One region of the Paenibacillus sp. NPDC056933 genome, then DNA from elsewhere that is predicted to be linked to it. Evidence: riboswitches for the same ligand, from Rfam matches in the RefSeq annotation. Region 1 holds a riboswitch; the other holds the start of a gene.
The links. A riboswitch is a leader RNA that binds a small molecule or an ion and turns the genes downstream of it on or off. The one in region 1 is predicted to bind glycine.

Region 2: linked by a shared signal. The riboswitch ahead of sdaAB (L-serine ammonia-lyase, iron-sulfur-dependent subunit beta) and the one ahead of gcvT (glycine cleavage system aminomethyltransferase GcvT) in region 1 are both predicted to bind glycine.

Annotation. Positions count from the first base shown of each region.
Region 1 covers NZ_JBHUQN010000001.1:3,029,612-3,035,616, forward strand. Annotated here, with positions in the region: gene ptsP (phosphoenolpyruvate--protein phosphotransferase) at 1-268, shown strand, start outside; gene gcvPB (aminomethyl-transferring glycine dehydrogenase subunit GcvPB) at 711-2,198, opposite strand; gene gcvPA (aminomethyl-transferring glycine dehydrogenase subunit GcvPA) at 2,294-3,649, opposite strand; gene gcvT (glycine cleavage system aminomethyltransferase GcvT) at 3,646-4,782, opposite strand; glycine riboswitch at 4,981-5,081, opposite strand; glycine riboswitch at 5,085-5,207, opposite strand; gene gcvH (glycine cleavage system protein GcvH) at 5,554-5,943, shown strand.
Region 2 covers NZ_JBHUQN010000004.1:168,780-174,784, forward strand. Annotated here, with positions in the region: gene pstC (phosphate ABC transporter permease subunit PstC) at 1-394, shown strand, start outside; gene pstA (phosphate ABC transporter permease PstA) at 397-1,284, shown strand; gene pstB (phosphate ABC transporter ATP-binding protein PstB) at 1,297-2,052, shown strand; glycine riboswitch at 2,532-2,654, shown strand; glycine riboswitch at 2,659-2,786, shown strand; gene sdaAB (L-serine ammonia-lyase, iron-sulfur-dependent subunit beta) at 2,898-3,587, shown strand; gene sdaAA (L-serine ammonia-lyase, iron-sulfur-dependent, subunit alpha) at 3,577-4,515, shown strand; gene ACFTRD_RS24905 (YhgE/Pip domain-containing protein) at 4,765-5,982, shown strand.

The DNA.
Region 1 (6,005 bases):
GCGTTTGGTTAAGATGGTAATCGATGCAGCGCATCGTGAAGGGAAGTGGGCTGGCATGTGCGGAGAGATGGCTGGAGACGCAACAGCAATTCCATTGCTGCTCGGTCTCGGATTGGATGAGTTCAGCATGAGCGCAACCTCCATTCTGCCAGCTCGTAGTCAGATCACCAAGCTGTCCCGTGCGGACATGCAGGAACTGGCTGCCAAAGCTCTGGATATGCAAACGGCTGAACAAGTTGTTGAATTGGTTCAAAGCATTCAAGCGTAATGTAATTTTATGGGGTTTCCACCCGATTTTAAGGGTTTCTTTTTCCGATAAAAAGCTGCAGTCGTGCAGCTGTTTTGCCGGTATCTGTTGTTACAGCAGATACTGGCTTTTTTTGTTCTCAAGTATGTATTTCTTATACTTGCGACAAGGGAGCCCAATTGTTACACCTGACCGAGTTAGGGCAAGAAGGATCTGGGGAATTGGAAGGCCTACACCGGACTTCAGTCGGCAGTCGAGCTGCGTGGTCGGTACATATGCTTTGTTCTATGTTTGTAGATGGAATAATAATAGGAGAAGACAAAATGACAGCCGCGCAGAGCACAGCTGTCATTTTGTCTTTATGGTCTGTATATATTCCGTTAGAATTATCATTTCTAATCTTCAGCACTATCATCCAAGAGTAGTGCGGGTATTGAAATTACGATTCGGTAATAGTCAGATTTTAACTGCAAGCGCAGTTCAGTACAGGTTTACGGGCTGCTGTAGTTTCATCCAGACGGGTAACCGGTGTGCCATAAGGGGCATTGAGTACCAGTTCAGGGGTCTCTTCTGCTTCCTTGGCAATGCGAATCATCGTATCGATGAACCCATCAAGTGTTTCTTTGCTCTCGGTTTCCGTCGGCTCGATCATGATGCACTCCTCAACGTTCAGCGGGAAGTACACGGTTGGCGGGTGATATCCAAAATCAAGCAAACGTTTGGCGACGTCCAGTGTGCGTACACCATACTGTTTTAATCCCCGGCCAGACATCACGAATTCATGTTTGCACACGCCTGGATACGGAATCTCGTAGTAAGGAGCAAGACGTGCCATCATGTAGTTGGCGTTGAGCACCGCACATTCCGATACACGGCGCAAGCCTTCTGGTCCATAGGTACGAATGTAGGCATAGGCACGCACCAGAATACCGAAATTGCCGTAATACGCTTTGACCCTGCCAATGGATTGATCCCCTTCGCGATCGAATGCATACATACCTTCATCCGTTTTGATGACCATCGGTTTTGGCAAAAACGGAATCAAGCGGCTCTTCACGCCAACCGGGCCGGCCCCAGGTCCACCTCCGCCGTGTGGAGTACTCATCGTTTTATGCAAGTTCAGATGCACTACGTCGAAGCCCATATCTCCAGGACGGGTAATACCCATAATGGCGTTGGAGTTGGCTCCATCGTAGTACAGCAGACCGCCAGCCTGGTGCACAATGGAGGCAATCTCCTGAATGTCTTTTTCAAAAAGTCCGAGTGTGTTCGGGTTGGTCAGCATCAGCGCTGCGGTATCCGAACCAACAGCTGCGCGAAGTGCGTCCAGATCTACCAGACCGTCTGCGCGGGATGGTATCGTTACCGTTTCGAAACCTGCTACGGTTGCACTTGCCGGGTTGGTCCCATGAGAAGAGTCAGGAACGATGACTTTTGTACGCTGTTCACCACGACCTTCATGGTAGGCACGGATCATCATGAGCCCAGTCCATTCGCCATGTGCACCAGCAGCAGGTTGCAGCGTAACAGCATCCATGCCCGTCAAGCCTGCAAGGTCATTTTGCAACGTGTAGAGCAGTTCAAGTGCACCCTGAATACTGGATTCGTGCTGATATGGATGGATTTTCGCGAATCCGTTATAACGGGCGACATCCTCATTAATCTTCGGATTATATTTCATCGTACAAGAGCCGAGTGGATAGAATCCGTTATCTACCCCGAAGTTGCGACGGGAGAGGGCAGTGTAGTGACGAATGACGTCCACTTCAAAAACCTCAGGCAACGCTGCTGCTTCCGACCGCAGCATTTCCCGGGGAATCAGCGAATCGACAGCTTGCCGGGGAACGTCACATTCTGGCAAGGAATACGCGACCCGACCGGGACTGCTGAGTTCAAAAATCAACGATTGCTCTGGTGCTGGAGAGGCAACCTGAGTAGTGACTGTTGTGATAGTTTCAGATTGACCCGAAGTGGACAAAGAGGCTACCGTTTCCGATTGTCCTTGTAATGATGTCGTCGTCGTTGTCTTTGTTGTCGTTTCCTGAGTCACAGCGATCCCTCCAATACACGTGCGAATTCGTCTATCTCTTCCTTGCTGCGTCGTTCGGTAACGGCAATGAGCATATGTCCGGCGAGCTCGGAATACTCTCTTCCAAGTTCATACCCGCCAATGAAGCCGGCATCGAGTAATTTCAGTTGCAGGGCATCGACATTCGTTCCTTCAGGCAGTTGGACAACAAACTCATTGAAGGTAGGTACAGTAAACGTAAGAGAAACCCCTGGAATTGCGGTAAGCGTGTTAAGGGCATAATGGCTCTTTTGCAAATTCAAATCAGCGACGTCGATCATGCCTTGTTTACCCATAATGGACATATAGACAGAGGCGCTCAGCGCGAGCAGAGCCTGGTTGGAACAGATGTTGGACGTCGCCTTTTCACGGCGAATATGCTGTTCCCGTGCTTGCAGCGTGAGTACAAAGCCACGCTTGCCGTTGCGGTCCGTGGTCTGGCCTACAATTCGGCCAGGAATCCGGCGCATATGAGCCTGGGATACGGCGAAATATCCGCATGTTGGACCGCCGAGTGAAGCGGCGATGCCAAGAGGCTGCGCGTCGCCAACGACGATGTCAGCACCCAGCTTGCCTGGGGCTTCCAGCAGACCCAGTGACAGCGGGTTGGCACTGACCACGAGCAGACCCTTGTGCGCATGCGCCAGGTCTGCGGCCTGTTTTACATTTTCCACGGCGCCGAAGAAGTTCGGGCTCTGAATCATAACGGCTGCGGTGTCATCGGACACGGCAGCTTGCAGGGCATCCCAGTCTGTTACACCATTTTGGTACCCGATCTCAACAATCTCCAAATTGAGGCCGTGTGCATAAGCTTGCAATACCTGACGGGATTCAGGGTGCACGGTACGTGATACAATCAGCTGTTTGCGGCGGGTTGCCGCTGCGGCCAGATTGCCTGCTTCCGCAAATGCAGTTGCACCATCGTACATGCTGGCATTGGCTACAGCCATGCCTGTTAACTCACAGATGTAGGATTGAAACTCGAAAATCGCCTGCAATTCTCCTTGGCTGATCTCGGGTTGATAGGGCGTATAGGCAGTGTAGAACTCGGAACGGGAGATGACATGATTAATGACAGAGGGAACGTGGTGATCGTAAATGCCTGCGCCCAGGAAGCTGGCGTGTGTCTCGAAGTTGGCATTGGCTCCCGCTTGCTTCGACATATGACGTGTCAGTGCATATTCATCCAGTTTGGAGGAAACGGGCAGTTCACCCTGATAGCGAATCTCCTGTGGAATGTCATGGAACAGATCCTCCATCGTTTCCACGCCGATGGTTGCCAGCATGGCACTCTGATCCTGCTCGGTCATGGGAATGTAGCGGTGCTTGCTCATGCTTGATCAGCTCCTTGAGTAGGTGTCTTTGGTGCACGTGTCCGTTTATGAAAAGGGGTCTTCACAACCTCGGCTTTCAATTTCTTGCCTCGGATCTCAATCTCCAGCGGGGTACCCAGTGCAGCATATTTGCTGTCAATCAAGGCCAGCCCCAGATTGCGTTTTAGCGTAGGCGATTGGGTGCCTGTAGTCACTTCACCAATCTGTGCGCCTTCGGCGTAAATCGGATAATGGGGGCGTGGAATGCCGCGTTCCAGTACTTCGATACCGACCAGCTTGCGGGCAGGCCCGTCATTTTTTTGTCGCAATAAGGCTTCATGTCCGATAAAAGGTCCGGCATTCAGCTTCACAAACATGCCCACACCAGCCTCCAGCGGCGAGATGGTTGCAGACAATTCCTGCCCATACAGGGGAAGCTTGGCTTCAAAGCGCAGCGTATCCCGGGCACCCAGTCCTGCCGGGACAAGTCCATGACCTTCTCCCGCCTGCATCAATCCATTCCAGACGGCAGCGGCCTGTTCGGCAGGAACATAGAGCTCAAAGCCGTCTTCACCGGTATATCCGGTGCGGGATAACAGCAATGTAACCCCACATACCTCCGCATTCGGCACAAAACGGAAGGGCTCTATCGAAGACACATCGGTATCTGTCACCGTTCCGAGAATGTCCACTGCCAGCGGACCTTGCAGAGCAAGGAGCGCCGTCTGATTCGAATCATTGGTCATTGTTACGCCTGGCATCATGTGCTGTTGCAGCCATGCCCAGTCCTTATCGATGTTGGATGCGTTGACCACTAGCATATAATGCTGGTCTTGCAGTTTATAGATCAGCAGATCATCGACCACGCCGCCATCCGGATAACACATTAACGTGTATTGGGCTTGACCGGGAACGAGTGTTGTTACATCATTGGTGGTCATGTGCTGTAGAAAAGCTTCCGCGTGTTCACCTTGGACAGTGAATTCACCCATGTGGGATACATCAAACAGTCCGGCACGTTCTCGCACCGCTTCATGTTCTTTCTGAATTCCGCTGAATTGTACCGGGAGCTCCCAGCCGCCAAAATCAATGCATCGTACGCCTTCATATTGCTGATAGAGTGGAAAGAGTGGGGTTCTAAGCAAATCGGACATCCAATCACCTCGTCATGGGCCGTCAACCGGCCGAGTGTATAACCGTGGAGCAATGAATCTGGCATCAACTTTTATTATAAAAGTAAGGTAAAGACGCTATAGGCAGCGCCGCTCTATAACCTGTTTTCGTTTTTTTTGGGAAAAAGGAAAAGGACAGGCCAAAGAATCGGCATGCCAGAAGCACGCTGTATTCTTAGGCTCTGTCCTTGGTACCTGAGAGTTACCCCGCCGCATGATGCAGCAGGTTTCCCCTTGGGTGATCGTAACGCCCATACAGGGCGAATAGATGCTCTCCAGAGTTGCGTCCCGTAAAAGTCCTTTTGCCTGAGAGATTCACCTCCGCTTGTCGGTGGTTTACTCCTTCGGCGTTACCGCATGTACACCCTGATTCGGGTGTCAAGGGTAATCTCTCCCTTTACATTCATCCGCGGGCATTGCATAGACCAATAAACACATTTACTACTCTCATTAAAGCCTGAATCGACTATTGATGTCAAGAACGATATCATAGAAATTAATAAAAAATCCGAATGATATTTTCAATTTATTTTATAACGTTCGTCTATTTATAAAGAGTGCGCTTACTTTTCTAATATTCACCATTATATGTAGGGAGTGTTCATTTGAGTTACAGGCATATAAGAAAGAAAATCAAATAATTTGTGAGGTATCTTGACATTTGATTGGGAAATATCATACGCTATGTTCTGGGAAAAAGGTTAAGGTCAAAGAAGCGCATGCACTCATTAATGAAAAGCGAGGCGGATATCGATGAGCGAATTGAAAAGTGATTTCCTGTACAGTGAAGAGCACGAATGGGTGCAGACCGTAGGGGAGGATACCGTACGTATTGGCATTACCGAATTCGCGCAGCATCAGCTGGGTGACATTGTGTTTGTTGAATTGCCTGACCTTGAATCGGATGTAAAGGCGGAAGACAGCATTGGAACGATTGAATCCGTCAAAACCGTTTCGGATTTGTTTTCTCCTGTAAGTGGAACCATTGTGGCTGTAAATGACGCATTGCAGGATTCCCCGGAGCTGGTTAATAACTCTCCATATGAGGAAGGCTGGATGATTGAGATCCGTGTTGAGGGCGATCTGACAGCAGCACTGTCCACATTGATGAATGCGGACGCATATCGTAAACACACGGAATAATATTATTTTACATTATTTTACGAATTCCAGGGTGAAGAGCTAAGCTAGAGCTTGATACGAAC
Region 2 (6,005 bases), on a different contig from region 1:
CGTAACCAGTATTATGGCGGATGCATTGTCTGCCTTGCCTAAAGGTCTTCGTGAATCTTCCTACGCCTTGGGTGCGACTCGCTGGCAAACGATCTATCGGGTCATTATTCCGACCGTTCTGCCTGCCTTGCTGACAGGGATTGTACTGGGTATGGCTCGCGCATTTGGTGAAGCCCTTGCTGTACAGATGGTCATCGGGAATGCGCCGCATGTACCGACATCCTTACTCGAATCGGCATCAACGTTAACAAGTGTAATTACCCTGAGTATGGGTAACACCACGATGGGTTCTGTTCATAACAATGCACTGTGGAGTATGGCGCTTGTCCTGCTGGTGATGACCTTTGTCTTCGTCATTCTGGTTCGCCTGCTTGAAAGGAGGAACCGGGTATGAAAATGAAGGCTAAAACGGTAGATAAAATTGCAACTTCGGTTATCGTTGTGCTGGCCCTGTTCATTGTTGTTCTTCTGCTCGGCTTGCTCGGCTTCATTCTGATACGGGGTATTGGTCAGATTAACTGGCACTTCCTGACCAGTGCACCACAGTTGCTCAAGGGCGGCGGCGGGATCGGCCCGCAGCTGTTTAACTCGATCTTCCTGCTTGTTCTGACCTTGATTATTACTATTCCGCTTGGATGGGGCGGCGGTATTTATATGGCGGAATACGCCAAACCAGGCCGGATTACAAGCTTTATTCGTCTGGTGGTCGAAGTGTTATCTTCCTTCCCGTCCATCGTTATTGGTTTGTTCGGACTTTTGCTGATCGTTAATACATTTGGTCTAGGCTTCTCCCTGTTATCGGGTGCCATGGCGCTTGCCATATTTAACCTTCCACTGATGGTGCGAACAACGGAGCAGGCGTTCCGAGCCGTACCGAAAGAGCAGAAGGAAGCGGGTCTTGCACTCGGATTGTCCAAATGGAAGATTATCACTTCCATTCTGTTGCCTGTGGCTTTGCCCAGCTTAATTACAGGTACGATTCTGGCATCGGGCCGGATCTTCGGTGAGGCAGCAGCCCTGATGTTCACGGCGGGTATGAGTAGTCCTCCGCTCGACTTCACGGATTGGAATCCAACCAGCCCAAGATCACCGATCAATCCACTGCGTCCGGCAGAGACACTGGCCGTGCACATCTGGAAAGTGAACAGTGAAGGCATTGGCCCGGATTCCAAAGAGATAGCAGCTGGCGCTTCAGCCGTGCTTGTACTTCTCGTCCTGGCGTTCAATCTGAGTGCACGCTGGATCGGTCGGGTGGTTTACCGCCGCATGACAGCTTCGAAATAAGGAGGAACCAACATGGCCATACCTTTCGGTACGGAACAGTTAAGCATATATTATGGGCATTTTCAGGCAGTGAAGCAGATTAGCCTGACGTTTCCCGAAGCGAGTGTGACGGCGCTCATCGGGCCTTCCGGCTGTGGGAAATCCACATTCCTGCGGTCGCTCAACCGGATGAACGACGAGATTGCCGGTTCCCGCACGGAGGGACATATCTGGATGGATGGCAATGATCTGAATGAACCCGGCACAGATGTAATCAAGCTGCGCCAGAAGATTGGCATGGTGTGGCAGAAGCCTAACCCTTTCCACAAGTCCATCTACAACAATATCGCGTTTGGCCCCCGCTACCGCGGTATCAAGAGTAAGAAGGCACTGGATGAGATTGTGGAAAAAAGCTTGCGCCGCGCTGCGCTCTGGGATGAGGTCAAGGACAGACTGAATGAGTCAGCCCTGGCCCTCTCGGGCGGACAGCAGCAGCGTCTCTGCATCGCCCGTGCATTGTCAGTTGAGCCGCAAATTTTGCTGCTCGACGAACCGGCATCTGCGCTTGACCCGGTATCCACGGGCAAGGTTGAGGAGCTGATCTCGGAGCTCAAGAAGGAGCTGCGGATCGTGATCGTTACCCATAACATGCAGCAGGCGGCACGCATCTCGGATTATACGGCCTATTTTTACCTGGGAAATATGATTGAGCACGGGGATACGGAGCATATTTTTACCAACCCGGACAACCGTCTGACGCAGGAATATATTATGGGACGTTTCGGTTAATCGAATTGAATTGGATGGAGTACAGTATAGAGCTATAAATAGAGAAGTAAGCGTAACACCCGGGCGATATAGTTCGGGGGTTATGCTTTTTTGTATGATCCTTCATATGGAATAGTTTCCCATAATAAAAACAATCATACTACGATATTCGTACGTACCACTCTAATTTGATACAAAGAAGGCGATGAATACCCGAACCGTTCTGTCGATCGTAACATAAATAGTACTAACCACAGATATGGCTCATAGAAAATAAAATAATGTATGCGCTTTCGTAATGAAAAGCATTAACACATTCATGTGATGAAAGTTTACAATTTGTTGATTTTTCTGTGTGTAAAATGGAAATAAGCGAATGTTAACAAATAAATCGTTAAGTTTGTTGACACTGATCTTCCGGTCGATTAATCTTAATGAGAAAGTAGTCAAAACTTCAATTATCATTCTGATCCAAGATCAGAATGGTTCCATACAGCGGATGATAGCGAGCGGGAGAGACCTGGGCAGGCTGAGTTATGGCTGGCATTCAGGCACCGAAGGAGCAAGCTGCTGCGCACCCGGCGCAGCAGTTAATCTCTCAGGTAAATGTACCATCGTTGGACGCAACTCTGGAGAGTGCGCGAAATGCGCCACCCAAGGGGTATATGATCAAGCGGCAAGGTGTAACCTGTGAAATACAGGGAAGGCATCTAACGTGCTTCTTATCATGAAACTCTCAGGTATCGAGGACAGAGAGAGGGCTCATAGCCTTCTTCTGTCCTTTTTTGATGTCATCATTCAGTAATAAAGGAACATTATGGGCGTAGGTCTGGATGAAAATGACGATTATAAATGGAGGGTTTGCGATGCGTTTTAAAGACGTTTTTTCAATTATTGGCCCGTCGATGACAGGGCCATCAAGTTCACATACGGCTGGAGCGGCACGATTGGGACGAATTGCCCGTCAGTGGCTGGGATGCACGCCAGAACGGGCCCGGCTTACTCTGTACGGCTCGTTTGCCGATACGTATCAGGGGCACGGCACGGATCTCGCGTTGATCGGTGGTCTGCTTGATTATGTCACCGACGATCCGCGTATCCCGGATGCAGAGCAATATGCTGAGGAAGCGGGCATGGAGGTTGAGTTTTTCACAAGCGGTCTGCCGGCTCCCCATCCGAATACGGTCAAGATTGAATTGTGGCATGGGGAGCGCAAATGTTCTTTAATCGGTGCATCCATTGGTGGTGGCAGTGTATCGGTTCATGCCTTGAATGATTTCCGGGTACAGATCAGCGGAGAGTTTCCGACGCTTGTTCTGCGTCATTCAGACAAAGCCGGGGTTCTCGCTTCGGTAACGTCCACAATCAGCTCGTCAGGTGTGAACATCGGGTATATGCAAGTTGATCGGAAAGCCAGGGATGGTGAAGCCTTGACTGCGATGGAGATGGATGGTGTGCCAAATCCCGAGATGTTGAATCGTCTGCGATCGCTGGACCATGTCCTTGAAATTCGCGTCATCGATTTGAAGAGAGGAGTGGAGCCGGATGCGGTTTAAACATCTACATGAACTGAATACCATTTGTACAGCGGAGTCCAAAACCATTGCCGAACTGATGATCGAAGAGCAGGTTCAGGAAACCAATACTCCGAGAGCCGATGTTGTGCGGCAGATGTCGGATTACTATCAGGTGATGAAGGAAGCTGTGCACAAGGGGCTGACTGAAGATACGACATCACGCAGCGGTCTGACAGGCGGAGACGGCAAAAAAATGGCCGAATATATTCGCCAAGGCGAGACTTGCTCTGGAGATGCTTCTGCATTAGCTATGGCGTATGCCTTATGTGTATCGGAAGTGAATGCCTCCATGGGCCGGATCGTAGCGACACCGACAGCGGGCTCCTGCGGCATTATTCCAGGTGTGTTTATCAGCTCCCAGGAGCGTTTTGGCTGGAGTGACGAGCATTTGGTAAACGGTCTGTTCTGTGCAGGTGCGATTGGATATGTTATTGCCAACAACTCGTTTATTTCCGGGGCTGAAGGCGGCTGTCAGGCGGAAGTAGGTTCAGCAATCGGCATGGCTGCGGGTGCCATGGTTGAACTACGAGGAGGTACACCAGAGCAGGTTGTCCATGCGGTAGGTCTCGCGTTAAAAAATACACTGGGCCTCATCTGTGATCCGGTTGCGGGCCTCGTGGAGATCCCGTGTATCGTCCGTAACGGACTCGGTGCGGTAACCGCGCTGGCTGCGGCCGATATGGCACTGGCCGGGGTGCGCAGCGCCATTCCGTCAGACGAAGTTATAGATGTCATGCTGGAAGTGGGCAGTGCGATGCCAAGCAGGCACCGTGAAACGGCTCAAGGCGGGCTCGCTCAAACGCCAACTGGACGGAAAATGATGGAAAAGCTGGCCAAACCGAAGGCGAAGCGTGCAGAACCTGAGTCTGAGTCTCCTGGTGAAAATGAACCAGAAGCTAAGGCATAATCTCCTTAGCCTGAAATCAATTTTGATGCCTGGAGCCCTTTAATATAAAAAAATAATATGCTTCATCATGATACGTAAAGCCGATACGAATGCTTCCTAGAGAAGAATTGTATCGGCTTTTTTGCTGTTTAAACAGAGAGCAAATAAAATAGAGTTGACGTTTATATATCGAATTGTTATATTGATAATTGTCATATATCGATATGATATATAATAGCGAAGAATGCCATGCCTAAGGAGAGAGATAGGATGAAAAGTATATTTCACACGAGTCTGTTGTTTATGAGAAACGGTGCTACGATTGTTGGTTTGATTACAGCTGTGCTGTTCCAGGTCTTTTTTAACTTCATCTGGCTTAGTGGCTATGATCAGGTTAATGCGCGGATGACTCAGCTTGCAGTAACCATTGTGAATGAAGATGGAAATGAAGCTGAGCCAGTGGCAAAGTCTCTGGCCACGAATCTGGATTTCGAGATCAAACCATCCGGATCAATGGAAGAAGCGAGACAGCTGTTAACGGATCGGGATGTGTACATGATCATTGAGATTCCATCCGGTTTTATGCAGCGGGCGGGAGACCTGTCGAGACCGGTGTCCGTGAAGTATGTGATGAATGAATCCAACGTGGCTACGGTAAAAAGTGTGATGCAGACCGTATCCGCCCAAGTTACAGCGGCATTGAACCGTGAAGTTCAACAAAACAGCATTCACCACATGCTGGATCAATCCGGTATGGCTGCAGAGCAGGCGAATGTACTGGCACAGGGGTTATCTTCCCGTGTAGAGGCAGACGTGGAGCGGGTGAATCCAGTCCAGAATTTTGCCTTTTCTATGGTACCCATGTTGATTGTGACGGCTACGTTTACGGGTGCAATGCTGCTTGGAATGAACCTGCAGAAAGTCTCTGGCGAATTGAGTAGTAAAACAGGGAAATGGGAACGATTCTGGGCTCGGAATATGATCAATCTGGGTGCAGCGTTCATCGTATCGCTGGTTGGAGCGAGTATGATGCATCTTATGGGAGTGTCATCAGTGGATGGATGGTGGATGTTATGGCTGTTTCAATGGCTGATCACCTTAACCTTTTTGTTTGTAGCACAATTGAGCCTGTTGTTGCTTGGAAATGCAGGTGCCTGGTTGAACAGTGCGTTGCTGCCTTTGCTGATGCTGACCTCCGGCTCGACAATACCACGAGATGTATTGCCTGACTTCTATCAACAAATAGGTCACTATTTGCCTGCCACCTACGCGGTGGAGGGTATGATGAATCTGGTGCTTGGAGGTAATGGAATTCACAGGGATGTTCTACTTCTCACAGTGATTGGAACGTCAACACTGGTTCTGGGTGTTCTGTACACGTGGATCCGGCGATCTGTCCCGGCTCGTTCTGACATGTCTTTGGAATCGAAGCCTGCTGAGACCCCTGCTGTAATGGCTGGAAACCTGCCTTCACCAGATCATGGATAACAAATACGCTCCTATATGCCGAA